2 regions of the Colwellia sp. 6_MG-2023 genome follow, and region 1 is predicted to be linked to the other one. Evidence: riboswitches for the same ligand, from Rfam matches in the RefSeq annotation. Region 1 holds a riboswitch; the other holds the start of a gene.
What was found. A riboswitch is a leader RNA that binds a small molecule or an ion and turns the genes downstream of it on or off. The one in region 1 is predicted to bind lysine.
Positions count from the first base shown of each region.

Region 2: another riboswitch for lysine. It lies ahead of dapA (4-hydroxy-tetrahydrodipicolinate synthase); the one in region 1 lies ahead of lysC (lysine-sensitive aspartokinase 3).

Region 1 is NZ_JAUOPP010000021.1:35,812-40,898, forward strand. It holds gene icd (NADP-dependent isocitrate dehydrogenase) at 1-931, shown strand, start outside; gene Q4503_RS13585 (ElyC/SanA/YdcF family protein) at 1,051-1,812, opposite strand; lysine riboswitch at 2,141-2,345, shown strand; gene lysC (lysine-sensitive aspartokinase 3) at 2,476-3,855, shown strand; gene Q4503_RS13595 (sensor histidine kinase) at 4,343-5,087, shown strand, end outside.
Region 2 is NZ_JAUOPP010000004.1:3,507-8,593, forward strand. It holds gene Q4503_RS03670 (PLP-dependent decarboxylase) at 1-869, opposite strand, end outside; gene Q4503_RS03675 (2,3,4,5-tetrahydropyridine-2,6-dicarboxylate N-succinyltransferase) at 1,106-1,855, opposite strand; gene dapA (4-hydroxy-tetrahydrodipicolinate synthase) at 1,852-2,826, opposite strand; lysine riboswitch at 2,956-3,201, opposite strand; gene Q4503_RS03685 (methyltransferase) at 3,481-4,527, shown strand; gene Q4503_RS03690 (sensor histidine kinase) at 4,576-5,087, shown strand, end outside.

The sequences.
Region 1 (5,087 bases):
GGGCGGCGGTATGCGTTCTTTAAATGTAGCGTTACGTCAAATACTCGATTTATATGTATGTCAGCGTCCAGTGCAATGGTTTACCGGCGTACCAAGTCCGGTGAAAAAGCCATTTGAAGTAGATATGGTAATTTTCCGTGAAAATACAGAAGATATTTATGCCGGTATTGAATATCAAGCAGGTAGTGATAGTGCTAAGAAGATGATTAACTTCTTAACTGAAGAAATGGGGGTCACCAAAATTCGTTTTACTGAAAATTGTGGTATCGGTATTAAACCTGTTTCTAAAGAAGGCACTCAACGTTTAGTTCGTCAAGCGATCCAATATGCTATCGATCATAATAGAGACTCAGTAACGTTAGTACATAAAGGTAATATTATGAAATTTACTGAGGGTGCATTTAAAGATTGGGGTTATGAATTAGCGTGTGAAGAGTTTGGAGCAGAATTAATAGATGGTGGTCCTTGGTGTCGTATTAAGCATCCTAAAACAGGCAAAGAAATCATTATAAAAGATGTAATTGCAGATGCAATGTTACAGCAAGTATTGTTACGTCCTGCTGAGTACAGTGTTATTGCAACACTGAATTTAAATGGTGATTATTTATCTGATGCCTTAGCGGCACAAGTTGGTGGTATTGGTATTGCACCAGGTGCTAACTTAAATGATGAAGTTGCCATTTTTGAAGCAACTCACGGTACTGCGCCTAAATATGCGGGGAAAAATAAAGTTAACCCAGGTTCGGTAATTCTATCTGCTGAAATGATGCTACGCCATATGGGGTGGGTTGAAGCAGCCGATTTACTACTAAAAGGTATGTCTGGCGCTATTGGTGCAAAAACAGTAACGTATGATTTTGAACGCCTAATGGATGATGCAACCTTGGTTACTTGTTCTCAATTTGGTGATTGTATTATTGAAAATATGTAACTAAGCCTATGTGAGCTAACGTAACTAAGTAAATATAAACAAAGTAAAAGCATTAAAACCAGTATTATCTAAGATGATACTGGTTTTTTTAGGTTTACAGTTAATACTATTATTTGATTTTAAAGTAGGCTTTTTAACCACTGCACAAAAAGACCTAAACTTTCGTACCAGGCAGCGGTTGTTATCTGCAGAGATTTACTTTTAGGAACGTAATACCCCCAACCTTTAGGACCATTTATATTTTTAACCATAAAGCCTGTTGGTGCAGGTATTGGCTCTACTCCTTGTGCTTGAAAGTATTTTATTGCTCTTAGCATATGACTTGCATTGGTTACTAATACAACATTATGTCCTTGTACTCTAGGACCAATTAATTGCGCTTCTTCTTCAGTATCTTTAGGGAAATTTTCTGTCATGATTTTATTGGCAGGTACACCTAAAAGAACTAAAGATTGCTTCATTGTTTGAGCATGAGATAACTGATCCTTAATATAATAACCTGACGTGATAATCGTTGCTTCTGGATGTAATTGATAGATCCTTAATACTTCAACTAATCTTTCTAATGAGTTTGTATTAAGTTGGCTAGTTACGGGTAAGGCATCATTAGCAACGTGCCAACCTCCTAGCACTATAATGTAGTCAACAGGTTTACTAGAATGAGTAAAGCTTTCATATTTATTTTCAATATTTACCATTAACTTATCAGAAACCACTGGCATAGAGGATATAGTTAATAATAATCCTGCTGAGATTAAGCACTTAACGCTTCTTTTTGGGCGTTTTCGACAATACAAAAGTGATAAGGTTAATAAAATTAACACTAAATTAATCGGCATAATTGCAGCCGAAATAACTTTTTTTAGTAAAAATAAATCCATTAGGCTCTACATAAGCTAGTAATACATGTTTGTAGCTAGACTATAACAAATGTAACTGTAAAATTGGGGAAAGTTATGCGTACAAAAAATTGCATTGTATTTTTCTACTATTTTGCTTTATGTGCTTAGTTGTTTCTTAAGTTTTAGTCACTGTTTAGTCATCTTTAGTTAAATAGAAATAGGCTTTATTAGTATTGACTATTAAATATAAAAATTATTGTTCCAAATTAACTCTCTTTATAGCCATCTAAAAGTCTATTGCAATTACTACTGAATTCATGTCTAATAGACGGGTTGTTTATACACTTTTAATTTAAGTGATATTTACAACACCAGAAGAGGAGCGATAACTAGATAGATAACGTTATACTGAAAAGTATTAGGAACCACATTCCAACATACGTTATTGAAGGAGATTATCGCCGAGAACATAAACACCGTGGCTGTTTACGTTCGGTCACTAAGGCTGAATCCTTAGGACTGTCACCTGATTTTAGTGTCTGTATAGACTAAGGTGGAGAGCTTCTGGCTGAAAAAGTTACTATGCTCTATGCCTATATTGTTAAATAGGCTAGCCTGTCGAACTGTTCAGTCATGCTCTTCCTGTTTTAATTAGTGAGTATTATTTACTAATGTAAGTTATTGTATTTAGGAAGATTACCCATGGTACATCCAAGTTCACCAAAAGAAAATTTATCCCTTACCGTTGCTAAATTTGGCGGTACAAGTGTTGCTGACTTTCCCGCTATGTTGCGTTGCGCTCAGATTATTAAAAATGACTGTAGTAATCGCTTAGTGGTTGTATCTGCTAGTGCAGGCGTTACCAACTATTTAGTACGCTTAAGCCAAGCAAATTTATCCCTTGATGAACAAGCAGATATTATTGATAAAATTCAAGCTATTCAGTTAAATATTACTCAACATTTGGCAAAAGATGTTGAGCAAGCTTTAAATACTGAAATAAAAGGGTTACTTGAAGAGTTAGCAACGCATGCGTTAAAACAATCGCAACAGCATAGTGTTAAGCAAGGTGATGCCATTCTGTCATTTGGTGAGCAGTTAAGTTCACGCATCTTTGCGCAAGTTTTACAGTCTATTGATGTTAACGGTGCTTATTTTAATGTACAGCAAGTTATGAAAACTAATAGCTTATACGGCAAAGCAGTGGTAGATATAGAGCAATTAAGTTTAGCATGTACAGAGCTTTTAGCGCCTAAATTGACTCAACAAGTATTAGTAACACAAGGCTTTATTGGTCAAGATGGTTTAGGTGAAACAACAACCTTAGGTCGTGGTGGCTCTGATTATAGTGCGGCTTTATTGGCTGAAGCACTTCATGCGAATAATTTATCAGTATGGACTGATGTTGTTGGCATTTTTACCACCGATCCTCGTATAACCGATCAGGCGCGTGCTATAAAAGAAATTAGTTTTGGTGAAGCAGCTGAAATGGCAACTTTTGGTGCCAAAATATTACATCCAGCTACTTTGATTCCAGCAATGCGCCAGAACATTCCTGTTTTTGTTGGTTCAAGTAAAGAGCCTGAAAAAGGTGGAACACAAATCAAAAAATCGGTCGCCTCTAATCCTACTTACCGGTCAATCGCCTTAAGACGAGAACAAACCTTAGTCACAGTTAAAAGCCCGGCTATGTTACACGCGAGTGGTTTTTTAGCACAAGTATTTGGTATTTTAGCTAAACATGAGCTGAGTGTAGACTTAATTACTACCAGTGAGATTAGTGTCGCCCTCACTTTTGATAACCCAAGTGGCTCTACACAAGCGTTAATAACATCAACAGTCGTAGAAGAATTAGAGCAGCTTTGTGAAGTAACCGTTGAACATGGTCTGTCATTAGTTGCTGTTATTGGCAATGGCTTAGATTGTGCAAAAGGCATAGGGCAACGTATTTTTCAAACGATTAATGACATCAGCGTTCGTTTAATTTGTCATGGGGCAAGTGCCAATAACTTATGCTTCTTAGTGAATGAGCGAGATGCGAATAATGTTGTTGAGAAACTACATGGAGAATTATTTAACTAATCTTTTTTGCACTCTATTAGTATTAACTTTTCCTCGTCATTTATTATTACCAAGTAGGAGCTCCGATTTTACTTGGTAATAAATCATTCCAAAAGCCCCTTAGCACCATCTAAAGCAATAAACTATCAATTATTGCTTTCTTTAATTGTGACTCTTTCATCTTAATAATTGGTATATCCTGTTTATATCTCCTTGTTATTATTTTAATACCCAATTACCCAATTACCCAATTACCCAATTAATCATCTCACCGATTATATTCTCATCACTGATATTGTCATTTCGAGTGTAGTGCAAAAGTATGAGAAATATAATTCGAACGTACAGTGCCTATATTAAATATGATGCGTATGATTGATTATATAAAACAAACATAAGGAAAAAATTTTAGGGGTGTTGTCTCTTAAAATTTTGATATTTTAGCACTTATAGTTCAATTAGCTCGTGCATTTTTTATCTTATTCACCTCATTATTGGAATTCTACAAATGAGTATACGTGCTCTGATCAATATGAGAATAATTGCATCAGTACTGTTGATTTTAATTTTTAGTGCAATTATTGCTGTATGGCAGGCAAGAAGCTCAGTAGAGCGAGAAGTGAATTCTTCAATTAACTTAGCCGTACAAATGATTGAATTTGGCCTTAATCAAAGCTCTTCCACTAGTGAAGAGAAAGACGCATGGCTAGACAAGATTGCCACAATGCAACCAGTAAGGCATTTAAATATTTCTGTCAAAAAGAGTGTAAATCAAGTTAAAAATACCCATGCTACTAAGCTAAATGATGATTTAAAGGATGAGAAAAAATCGACACCTCATTGGTTTGTAAAGTCAGTTATGGTCGACTTTTTTATACATCATTATGATATTAAAATTGCGGATGGATCTATCAAAGCGATTGTTATTACCGCGAATCCAATGGATGAAATAAATGAAGCTTGGCAAGAAACAAAGTCTTTTTTTTGCTCTATTGTGCTAATGCTTTTTATTATGTTTTTGACAGTGAACCTAGTGTTTAATGCAATGTTGGATTCCGTTAAAGCTATTTTAACTGGACTTAAACAAGTTGAAAAAGGGCACTTTGATCATGTACTACCTCACTTTAAAATTAGTGAATTTGATGCAATAGCGTTAGAAATTAATGGTATGTCATCAGCCCTTAAAACGGCTCAAGAGAAGAACCAAGCTTTGGCGCGCCACAGTATGCAAATTCAAGAAGCTGAAAGACAAA
Region 2 (5,087 bases), on a different contig from region 1:
TTTCTATCAATTACCGGAACAACATAATAGCCACATTCAGCAACCGCAAAACGACCAAGCTCTAACCAAAGCTCATCAACGCCAGCCTTGGCTTTAATGTCAGCTAAATCGGAAATAATTTGCTGCCATGCCAACGTTTTACCTTCACCAAGATAATCGATACCTAAGCCACCGCCTAAATCAAGAATTTTTAGCTCCATACCAATATCGTTGGCAAGTTCAGTGAGTGGCTTAACCATTTGCCCCCATAAGGAATACATTTTTTCATTACTGAGCATGTTGCCCCACTGAAAAATATGTAAACCACAAATATTTAATTCGGGATAGTCACTTACTTTAATGTGTTGCCATTCTTCTACCGATAAACCAAAAGGCGTTAAGCTATTACCACCTAATGGATTCTTTTCACCATCAGGCCACTGTAATTGTACACGCAGTAATACCGTTGGTTTTTCACTAGCTGGCTTTTCCTTAACAACTTCATTAAGCCAAGTCAGTTGATTTAAGCTTTCAATCACAAAAGTACCGACACCTTTTTTGACAAAAGCATCAAGTTGTTTTTTAGATTTAGCGGGACCTGTATTCAAAATACGGCTAGGATTCACACCTTGTGCTAATACTTGTGATAACTCACCGGCGCTAGCAACATCAAAATCAAACCCTTCATTATCTAATGTTTGAATAACTTTAGATAAAGGATTGGCTTTAACAGCAAACCAAAGCTTAATCACATCTTGTTGCTGTAATGTCGCAAGGTGTTTTTTTAACGTATCTAATTGATAGACAAAATAGCCTTGTTCATCTTCGGGCGATTGATGAGCTAATAACGTACTTTCAAGATTGGTGTCGAACCAAGTGGGTTTAGTCATAATATTTCAATTCATTTATTACACTGTAAGTTTCAATTAATTCATTATTATTAATAATCTAGCTTTAAGCTATATAGTTCAAGTTAAAAGCAAAAACACGGAATTGATCATCAATCAATATTCCGTGTTTTTTATGCTTAAGCGTTTAGCCCATTCTTTGAAAATTAAAATACTTTCCCAAGAATTTATAAGTACTTTAACGCTTAACTTGCACTATACAGCAACAAGTTGAACAATTAACGAAGGATAGATTCTAACTCTAATGCCGCATCACTTTGTTCATCACGATATTTAACGATCAACGCACATGCCATGTTCAAGCCTTGTGCTTGCGCCCAATCTCCTTTTACAGGGCGAGTGCCCGGAACAACAATAGCATTTTCTGGAATTTCAGCGCCTTTTTCACGCATCACTTCATTAACACAATCATATACTGGTACTGATTTAGATAATGAAACACCTGGTGCTAGTACAGCGCCTTTTTTCACTACAATACCTTCAACAATAACAACACCGGCACTCAAGAAAGCATTATCTTCAATGATTACTGGGCTAGCACCGATCGGCTCTAATACACCACCAATTTGAACCGCAGCTGAAACATGAACATTTTTACCAATTTGAGCACATGAGCCAATTAGAGCATGGCTATCAACCATAGTACCGGTATCAACAAATGCACCAACGTTGATATAAGCCGGTGGCATAATAATGACGCCTTTAGCAACATGAGCACCAGCACGTACAGATGAACCGCCCGGTACTAAACGAACACCATCCTCAGGTGTAAACTGACGAGCAGGTAAATTATGTTTATCAACAAAACCTAAATAGTTATCACCAAAAGCAATGTTTTCACCCGCTTTAAATGCCGCTAAAACACCTTGTTTTACTTCAACATTGGCATGCCAATTACCGTTTTCATCTTGAGTTGCTGCGCGTAGTGCACCAGTTTCTAATTGTGCTATTACATCTTGCCAATTCATGCGATATTCCTATTTTCATGTGTATTTATAAAAGAAGATTGATTAGCTTGCACTAACCATTGATTAATTTTTTCATCAAATGCCAATAACTCTGTATTATCGGTTAATTCAAGGTGTGTTAATGGCGCTCGCAATATCGGTGTTTTAATATTTTGTTGCTGCTGCATTAACATTTTGACTGGGATAGGGTTAGCAACACAAAATAGTGCTGCTACAGCCCTGTTCCATAATGGAAACATAGTGTTGGTTTGTCCAACTAAACATAGTTGAACATACGTTTGTGTTGCTTGAGGCCATGCATTAGCGCAGACCGAGACTAAACCTTTCGCACCTGCCGGTACTAGATATGGCATCATGGCATCTTCACCACTATAAAGTGCTACACCTGGGCATTGTTCACGGTAATTAAGAAATTTATGTAAATCGCCACTTGCCTCTTTCATTGCCCAACAATTTGGATGATTTTGCAAATTTTGTAAGGTTTCAACGGGAATTTCCACGCCACTACGAGAAGGCACGTTATATAACATACAGGGGAAATTAGCAGCATCTAGTAGAGCTTTAAACCATTGTGTTTGGCCAACGACACCCGGCTTGGCATAAAGTGGCGTTCCGAGTAAAAAACTATCAATGGGTAAGGTATTACAGTATTCAACCCAGTTAATTTGTTCTGCTAGATTAGAGCCACCAACAGCAACCATTAACGGTGTATTAAGCTGTAGACTGCACACAAACTCAACAATACTCATTTGCTCATCACGGGTTAATGCTAAACCTTCACCTGTGCTACCAAGTAACAGTATACCGTTACCTGCTTCAGCTTGTGCTATTGCGATTCGTTCTAGACTAGTAAAGTCAATTTGATTATTTTCTAAAAATGGCGTCACTAAAGCTGTCCATAAAGAACAAGCGTCAAGGTTTCTGTTGCCAATAAGTTGGGAATTTATATTTGTAGGTGATTGTGTATTCATTGCTCTCGAACTCATAATGTTTATATCGGCTTAAGCACAATACAAATTAGTTCGGAGGGCTTTAAGGTATTCACAATAAAGAGCTAAGTATAACAACCTTATGTTAAGGCTATTATTGGCTTTTATGCAAAGACCAGAAGCTCTCCACTCAATTATAACCTACCTTCTATTAAGGTAGCTCAATATCAGTGACAGTTGTCGGGATTCAGCCCTTAAACTTTGGTTAGACACCAAGGTAAACAACCGATAAGTGTTTTATCAAACAAATACTTATCTCGGCGCTAATCCCCCTCATTACTATTATCAGATTTTGATCTCTGTGCAAAATAACATTGCAAATAATAACTACCTGGTTAACGCTCCTCTTCTGGCCCCTTTCCTCATAACTATTAACATTTTATTTGTATTCCTATCAGTAACTGCCGTCATCATTTATAAAATATAAACATTGCTGACACTTATCTTGATGGTTTATCTAAAATATCAATAATTTAGAGGTGAACTTTTGATATTAAATCAAAAGTCTGAATTAGGGACGCCGCTATTTAAACATTGTTATCACTTTTCTGTCAATATCGAAATATTCAGACTATAGAAAAAACCTTGAATACAGTAGAATACTATCTTCTAACTTATTCACTGTTAATCATCATTATGTCAACTTCAAACATCAGCCAAATATTAGTACGAAATAGTGCACTATTATCGGCTAAAACGCCCTTATTTATTAATTTAATGGCAGATGGTTTTATTGAAAGCTATCTACTTGATAATCCAGAGGCACAATTAAGTTGCCATAATACTAATTTTGTCGATTATTTAGCGATAAAAAACAAATTTGATAAACAGGTCGAAACAAGTTTTGCTAGCGAATATAAAACTGAACGACAACACGACTTAGTTGTGATTAACTTCCCAAAAAGCAAAGATGAACTTGCTTTTACTTTTGCGGTGATTGCCCCTTATTTAAGCAACGACGCTAAAATAATCTTAGTAGGCGAGAAGAAAGGTGGCATACAATCTAGCCCTAAATTAACCGGAGAATTTCTTCAGAATTGTCAAAAAATAGATGCTGCACGTCATTGTTTACTCTTTGCCGGCATCGTTAACCCTGAAAATTTAAATAAGCAGTTCAATATTGAAGACTGGTTTAAACAATATCAAATTAATATCAACAATATATCGCTTACTATCGCTTCATTGCCAGGTGTTTTCAGTCAGAAGAAGTTAGATATTGGCACCGCATTATTATTAGATAACTTACCTCAGTTTATGCAAGGAAAAGTGCTAGATTTTGGTTGTGGTGCAGGTGTTATCAGCTGTTTTATCGGTAAGAAGTTTGAATCTACCCAATTAGACTTACTGGATGTAAGTGCTTTAGCAATAACATCAGCCCAAAAAACACTCGCATTAAATAATTTATCTGGTACTGTTTTTGCCTCAAATAGTTTATCTAACGTAGCAGGAAAATATCAACATATAGTCTCTAATCCGCCTTTCCATCAAGGCACCAAAACCAGTTATCAAGCAAGTGAGGATTTTTTAAGAGGAATTAAGCCTCATATTGAGCCTCGTGGAGATATCACCATAGTTGCCAATAGTTTTTTACAGTATTTACCGATCATGCAAGAATACATAGGAACAACCAAACGATTAATTAATAAACAAGGATTTAACATTTATCACTGTAGAGCTAATTAATGGTCAACCAGACTTGATAAATGTATTTTTTTCAGCGATGGTTATGCCATGAAAACAAAAAATAAATTAATATCTAATCGAAGATTTTTACTCGCCAGTATTTTAGGCGTAGCTTCTTTCGTAATAGTCATTATTCTAACCAGTATTATCTATATTGTAGAAACTCAAGAAGAGTTAAAGTTAGAAAAATACACTCGCGCTTGGGCCAAATCTATTGCTCAAGCCAATGTAACCTACTTAGTTGAAAATACAAAAGGCGCCGAAAAAAGAGCAAACGCTAACCTAAAAAAACTCGTGACAGCTGACTACATTAATTATATTCATATTTATAAAAAAGAAGGCACTGAAACGACTTACTTTACTGGTTTTAATAAAAGCATCTATCATCCAGCAATTCCAAGTAAAGTTGCTCAAATAGATGAATTACTAACTCTTAAAAATCAAAAAAATAATTTAGAGTTAGTGGTAGAAATAAAACAAAATAAAACCATAGTCGGTTATTTGTATATTCAAGCAAGTAAAAAAAACATTCATGATTTTAGTCGACAGCTAACGTTCAC